DNA from 2 places in the Mesorhizobium sp. LNJC391B00 genome. Region 2 is predicted to be linked to the other one. Evidence: predicted binding sites of a transcription regulator. Region 2 holds the regulator's gene; the other holds the start of a gene.

Region 1 (3,419 bases), on a different contig from region 2:
GATATAGTGAGCTTCCATCGGGTCGTTGGTGGTGCGCTTGTCATTCTTGATGAACTTGTGCCAGTCGGCGATGAACTTCTTGTTTTCGGGTGTGTCGACGCTCTCGAAATAGTTCCAGGCAGCGAGATGGCCGACCAGCGGCGCGGTATCGAGACCGGCCAGTTCTTCCTCACCGACCGAAAAGGCCATGACCGGGATGTCCTCGGCCTTGATGCCCTGGTTGCCGAGTTCCTTGTAGAACGGAACGTTGGCGTCGCCATTGACGGTCGAGACGACGGCGGTCTTCTTGCCGGCCGAGCCGAATTTCTTGATTGCGGAGACTTCGGTCTGCCAGTCGGAGAAGCCGAACGGCGTGTAGTTGACCATGATGTCTTCGGCGGCGACGCCCTTGGCCTTCAGATAGGCCTCGAGGATTTTGTTGGTGGTTCGGGGATAGACGTAGTCGGTGCCTTCCAGCACCCAGCGCTTCACCGAGCCACCGTCCTCGCTCATGAGATAATCGACGGCAGGAATCGCCTGCTGGTTCGGGGCGGCGCCGGTGTAGAACACGTTGCGCTCGCTTTCCTCGCCCTCATACTGGACGGGGTAGAACAGGATGTTGTCGAGTTCCGAGAACACCGGCAACACCGATTTGCGCGACACCGAGGTCCAGCAGCCGAACACGGCGGCGACCTTGTCCTTCGAGATCAGCTCGCGCGCCTTTTCGGCAAAGAGCGGCCAGTTGGAGGCCGGATCGACAACGACCGCCTCGAGCTTCTTGCCGAGCAGACCGCCCTTGGCATTCTGCTCTTCGATGAGCATCAGCATGGCGTCTTTCAGCGTCGTCTCCGAAATCGCCATGGTCCCCGACAGCGAATGCAGAATGCCGACCTTGATCGTGTCTTCGGCGGCCTGGGCCGGAGACGACATCGACAGGCCGGCGGCGACCACGCCGGCCGAAAACATTTTTGTTATTGTGGAGAAATTACCCCTCATACCGAAGACTCCCAAGCTGTTTGATTGCACCGCGATAATGCAATGCAACTGCCGTGCCAAACGCAAAGGCGCCGCTCACGAAGATGGAATAGCCGAGCGTTATCAGCCGGTTGGTATATTAGCCTCGAGAAAACAGTGGTAGCCGGCGAAAATTGATTGAGGCAAATTTGCGCAGCGCACATGGCTTTTGCCTAATTTTTGCCCAATTGAGACAAATGCCTAGTTTTTGATCTCCGGCCGTGTGTTCCGGGCTAACAATGTTGCGGTACCGCGCAAAAATAGGGCAAGCTCGCCCTTCAAAAGAGTGACGTCATGACATCTCGCACCTCATGCATTTCCGGCATCCTGCTGCTGATGGCAACGAGCGGCGCCGCGCGCGCCGATTTCAGCGAGGGCAAGCTTCCGGACGGCACCTATCATTGCGAGGTCTATTTGCTCGGCGCCTTCCTCAACCTCGGCGACATCACTATCAAGGGCAATGTCTATAGTGGTCCGGTGACATTCGGCACCGCGACGCAAGGCTACAACTATCAGATGAATGCCAATGGCGAGATCACCTGGCTCGGGCCGCTGGGCGGCTATACCACCGGTGGCAACTCCGTCTCCATGACACAGGCAACACTGGACGGCGAGACCGCCCCGTCATTCGACATCATTCTGAAGCAGCCCGACGGCGCCTTCACCGCCTCGACCTGCACCAAGGGCTGAGCGATGCGTAGTGCCGCGCCCAGTTGCGGCAAAACCTTCCTCTTATGTCATGTGAATGTTGCCTAGGCAGACTAGGGCAACGGTGCGCCGTAACATCCACCCTGAGAGGCAGACACCATGGCCAATGCACCGTCTTCATCCTCCCCCGTCATCCGCGAAATCATTGCCGAGCGCGTCTCGCGCCGGTCTCTTTTGAAAGGCAGCCTCGCCTCCGGCGCGCTGATTGCCGGCGGCAGCTTTGTCGGCTCCTTGTTTGCCGGCGAAACGCATGCCGCCACAGCGCAGTCGACGCTCGGCTTTCCCGAGCTGAAACGGGTCTACGGCAAGACCCATGCCGCCGCCGAAGGCTATGAGACGACCATCGTCGCGCGCTGGGGCGACCCGCTTGCAGCCGGCCTCGCCGAATTCGACGGCAACAAGGTCGCGGCGGAGGAACAGGAAAAGCGCTTCGGCTACAATTGCGACTACATCGCCTTCATGCCGCTGCCCAAGGGCACGGTGAATTCCGATCATGGCCTGCTCTGCGTCAACAACGAATACATCTCGCCCAATGTGATGTTTCCGGGGATGACCGAGGGCGATGCCGGCAAGACGATGACCAGGGAACAGGTCGATCTCGGCATGGCCGCGATGGGCCATTCGATCGTCGAGGTGCAATTGAAGGACGGCAAGTGGGCAAGCGTGGCGGACAGCCCGCTCAACCGCCGCATCACCGCCAACACCGAAATGACCGTTTCCGGACCGGTTGCCGGCCATGCGCTGATGAAAACTTCGGCCGACCCGACTGGCACGAAAGTGCTCGGCACCAGCTATAATTGCAGCGGCGGTTTCACCCCCTGGGGTACGGTGCTGACCTGCGAGGAAGGCGTGTCCGACATTTTCGGCGGCGACCCGAAAAAGGCGCCGACTGCCGACCTGCTCGACCGTTACGGCTTCGACGGCTCCGACATCTATGGCCGCGGCCGCTTCCATGACCGCTTCAACCTCGACAAGGAACCGAACGAGGCCAACCGCTTCGACTGGGTGGTCGAGATCGACCCTTACGATCCTCAGTCCAGGCCGGTGAAGCGCACGGCACTTGGCCGCATGTCGCATGAGGCCTCGACCGTGGTCCTCAACAAGGACGGCCGCGTTGTCGTCTATATGGGTGACGACGACTATTTCGAATATATGTACCGCTTCGTCTCGGCCAAGGCCTATGACAAGGCCAATCCGGCCTCCGGCGCCGATCTGCTCGACGATGGCGTGCTGTCGGTCGCCCGCTTCGATGCCGATGGCTCGATGACGTGGCTGCCGTTGGTGCACGGCCAGGGCAAGCTTACCGTCGAGAACGGTTTTGCCGACCAGGCCGAGGTGCTGTTGAAGACGCGGTTTGCGGCAGATGCGCTCGGCGCCACGCCGATGGACCGGCCCGAGGACATCGAGACCAATCCGGTGACCGGCCGCGTCTATGCGGTGATGACCAAGAACAAGAAGCGCGACCAGTCAAAGGTCAATCCGGCCAACACGCGGCCGGAAAATCTCTGGGGCCATATTGTCGAACTGATCCCGCCCGGCCGCCGCGGCGCGGACGCCGACCACACGGCCGAAAACTATGCCTGGGACCTGTTCGTGCTCTGCGGCAATCCCAGGGATGCCAAGGTCGGCGCCACCTTCCATCCGGATACGTCGGACAATGGCTGGTTCGTCTGCCCCGACAACATCACCTTCGATCCGGCCGGGCGGCTGTGGGTGGC
Region 2 (3,419 bases):
AATGCGTAGCAATCGTCGGGCGGCGTCTCGCGGACCCGGACCTCGATGTCCAGAGCATCGCCCGCATTGCCATGGGCATCCAGGGCATCACCGATTCGCAGGCGCGGGCCATGCTGTGGTCGCCAATCACGCCACTGACCGACATTGCCTTCGCCGACATGTTGGAAGCGGAATTCGGCATTCCTGCCACCATGGAGAACGACTGCAATATGATGGCGGTGGCCCTGCAATGGCGCCAGCCCGAGCGCTACCGCGACAATTTCATCGCGATCCTCTTGTCGCACGGCATCGGCATGGGGCTGGTGCTGAAAGGCGAACTGTTCACCGGCACCCATTCCTCGGGCGGCGAGTTCGGCCACATGATCCACCGTCCGGGCGGCGCGCTCTGCCGCTGCGGGCGGCGCGGCTGCGTCGAGGCCTATGCCGGAAACTACGCCATCTGGCGCAGCGCCAAAATGATGAGCGAAGATGCCGAGCCGGTCGATATCGGCGACGCTGATATGCGCGCACTCGCCGCGCGCGCCCGCGAAACCGATGGCCCGGAGCGCGAAGCCTATCGCAAGGCCGGTGAGGCGCTCGGCTTCGGCCTCGGCAGCCTGTTTGCGCTGATCGACCCGGCGCCTGTCGCCATGGTTGGCGTCAGCGCCGCCGCCTTCGACCTGATCGAGCCGGCATTGCGCGAAGCGATCGCCCAGACCGCCGGCGGCCAGCACTCGAAGTCGATCTCCTTCGACACCGAGCCCAACGAGCTGCCGCTGATCCGCGAAGGCTGTGCCATGCGCGCGCTCGGCTTCGTCGATCAGGAGATTTTCGCGCCGGGCATTCAGGCCAAATCCGGCAAGCATGTCGCCTGAATGGCCGGCAACGGCGCGACGCGCAGCATCCTAGTCTTCCCTGATCGCGTAGCCGGCGCCGCGAATGGTACGGATGACATCCGGCATGCGGCCGTTGTTGACCGCTTTGCGTAAGCGCCCGACATGGACGTCGACGGTTCGCTCGTCGATGTAGATCGTCTCGCCCCAGACATTGTCGAGCAGCTGGCTGCGCGAGAACACGCGGCCGGGATGGCGCATCATGAATTCGAGCAGCCGGAACTCGGTCGGTCCGAGCCTGATCTCGCTCTTCTTGCGGTAGACACGGTGCGACTCGCGGTCGAGCACGATGTCGCCGACCTTGAGCACGCTGGACAGCACTTCCGGCTTGGCCCGGCGCAGCAGCGCCTTCACGCGCGCCATGAACTCCGGCGTCGAGAATGGCTTGACCAGATAGTCGTCGGCACCGGTGGACAGGCCGCGCACGCGATCGCTTTCCTCACCGCGCGCGGTCAGCATGATGATCGGCAGCCGCTCGGTTTCGGGCCGCACTCTAAGCCGCCGGCAGAGCTCGATGCCGGAAACAGCGGGCACCATCCAGTCGAGCACCAGGAGATCGGGCACGTTTTCCTGCAGGCGGATCTCGGCCTCGTCGCCGCGTGTCACCACCTCGACGTGATAGCCTTCGGATTCGAGGTTGTAGCGGAGGAGCACGCCTAGCGGCTCCTCGTCCTCCACGACCATGATGCGTGGCGCGATCATAGGCAGTTCACCCTCATCAGGCCGGCGTGGCCATCGCCGTCTCGTCCTGCTTCGGACGATTGGCGGGCAATTGCTGGCCGGTCAGCACATAATACGCATTTTCGGCGATGTTGGTGACATGATCGCCGATGCGCTCAAGATTCTTGGCGCAGAACAAGAGATGCGTGCAGGCGGTGATGTTGCGAGGGTCTTCCATCATGTAGGTCAAGAGCTCACGAAACACGGACGTGTATTTGACGTCGATGCGCTCGTCGTCATTCCTGAGTTTTGCAAGAGCTGCCGCATCGGTGGCGGCATATTCCTCGACGACGCCTTGCACCTGGATCAGCACCAGCTGCGCCATGGCATCGATGGAGTGCGAGAGGTCGCGCGGCGTGACGCTCAAGCCCACGGTGCCGACGCGTTTGGCGATGTTCTTGGCGAGATCGCCGATGCGCTCGAGGTCGCCGGCCATGCGGATCGAGCCGACCACGGCGCGCAGATCGTTGGCCATCGGCTGGCGCTTGGCGATCAGCGTGATGGCGCGGTCGTCCAGTTCGCGCTGGCGCGCATCCATGATGGCGTCGTCGGAAACGACACGCTGTGCCAGCGCATTGTCCGAATTGAGCAGCGCCCTGGTCGAGCCGCTGACCATCGAGCCTGCCAGATCGCCCATGTCGCGGATCAGCTTGCTGATCTGCCCGAGCTCTTCATCGAAGGAGGCGACGGTATGTTCACCCATGATCTTGGTCCTCGTGCCTGAAAATTCACCCGCCGGACGGCTCAGCCGAAGCGGCCGGTAATGTAGTCCTGGGTGCGCTTGTCGTCGGGGTTGGTGAACATCTTGTCGGTGGCGCCCTCCTCGACGAGATAGCCGAGATGGAACATCGCCGTGCGCTGCGACACGCGCGCCGCCTGCTGCATCGAGTGGGTGACGATGACGATCGTGTAGTTCTGGCGCAGTTCGTCGATCAGCTCCTCGACACGGGCGGTGGCGATCGGATCGAGCGCCGAGCAGGGCTCGTCCATCAGGATCACCTCCGGCGACACGGCGATGGCGCGCGCGATGCACAGGCGCTGCTGCTGGCCGCCGGACAGGCCGGTGCCGGGCTCCTGCAGGCGGTCCTTGACCTCGTTCCAGATCGCCGCCTTCTTCAGGCTCTGCTCGACGATCTGGTCCATGTCGGACTTGCGCTTGGCCAGCCCATGGATGCGCGGGCCGTAGGCGACGTTCTCGTAGATCGACTTCGGGAACGGGTTGGGTTTCTGGAACACCATGCCGACGCGGGCGCGCAGTTCGACGACATCGATGTTCTTGTCGTAGATGTCGTCTTCATCGAGCGTGATCTTGCCGGTCACCCGCGCCGAATCGATGGTGTCGTTCATGCGGTTGAGGCAGCGCAGGAAGGTCGACTTGCCGCAGCCGGACGGGCCGATCAGCGCCGTCACCTGGTTCTGGCGGACGTCGAGATTGACGTCGAACAACGCCTGCTTCTCGCCGTAGAAGACGCCGACCTTGTCGCCGCGCATCTTGATGACTTCGTTCGACTTGGCGTTCATTTTGTCGCCCACTGCATTCTCAAGGGACTGTTCGGTCATGATGTTCATACCAAATTGCCTTTTTTCTACCAGCGCCGCTCGAACCGGCGCCGGAGCACGATCGCGGTGATGTTCATGGCCATGAGGAAGACGAGCAGGATGATGATGGCGCCGGACATGCGCTCGACAAAAGCGCGCTCAGCCTCGTTTGCCCACATATAGATCTGAACCGGCAGCGCGGTCGCCGGATCGAAAGGCGTCGTCGGATAATCGGCGACGAAAGCGACCATGCCGATCAAGAGCAGCGGTGCTGTCTCGCCGAGCGCA

Evidence for each region. Region 2 encodes PhoB, which activates phosphate uptake and scavenging genes when phosphate is short. Its sites were predicted from a motif close to TGTCATNNANCTGTCAT; they were not measured.
Region 1: a site for PhoB is predicted at 1,729-1,745, ahead of X750_RS137310 (PhoX family phosphatase). Genes of this name have one in related genera too.

Annotation. Positions count from the first base shown of each region.
Region 1 covers NZ_AYWI01000017.1:64,816-68,234, forward strand. The annotation lists gene urtA (urea ABC transporter substrate-binding protein) at 1-975, opposite strand, end outside; gene X750_RS137315 (hypothetical protein) at 1,288-1,683, shown strand; gene X750_RS137310 (PhoX family phosphatase) at 1,801-3,419, shown strand, end outside.
Region 2 covers NZ_AYWI01000011.1:121,852-125,270, reverse strand. The annotation lists gene X750_RS141080 (ROK family protein) at 1-854, shown strand, start outside; gene phoB (phosphate regulon transcriptional regulator PhoB) at 885-1,574, opposite strand; gene phoU (phosphate signaling complex protein PhoU) at 1,591-2,295, opposite strand; gene pstB (phosphate ABC transporter ATP-binding protein PstB) at 2,337-3,161, opposite strand; gene pstA (phosphate ABC transporter permease PstA) at 3,179-3,419, opposite strand, start outside.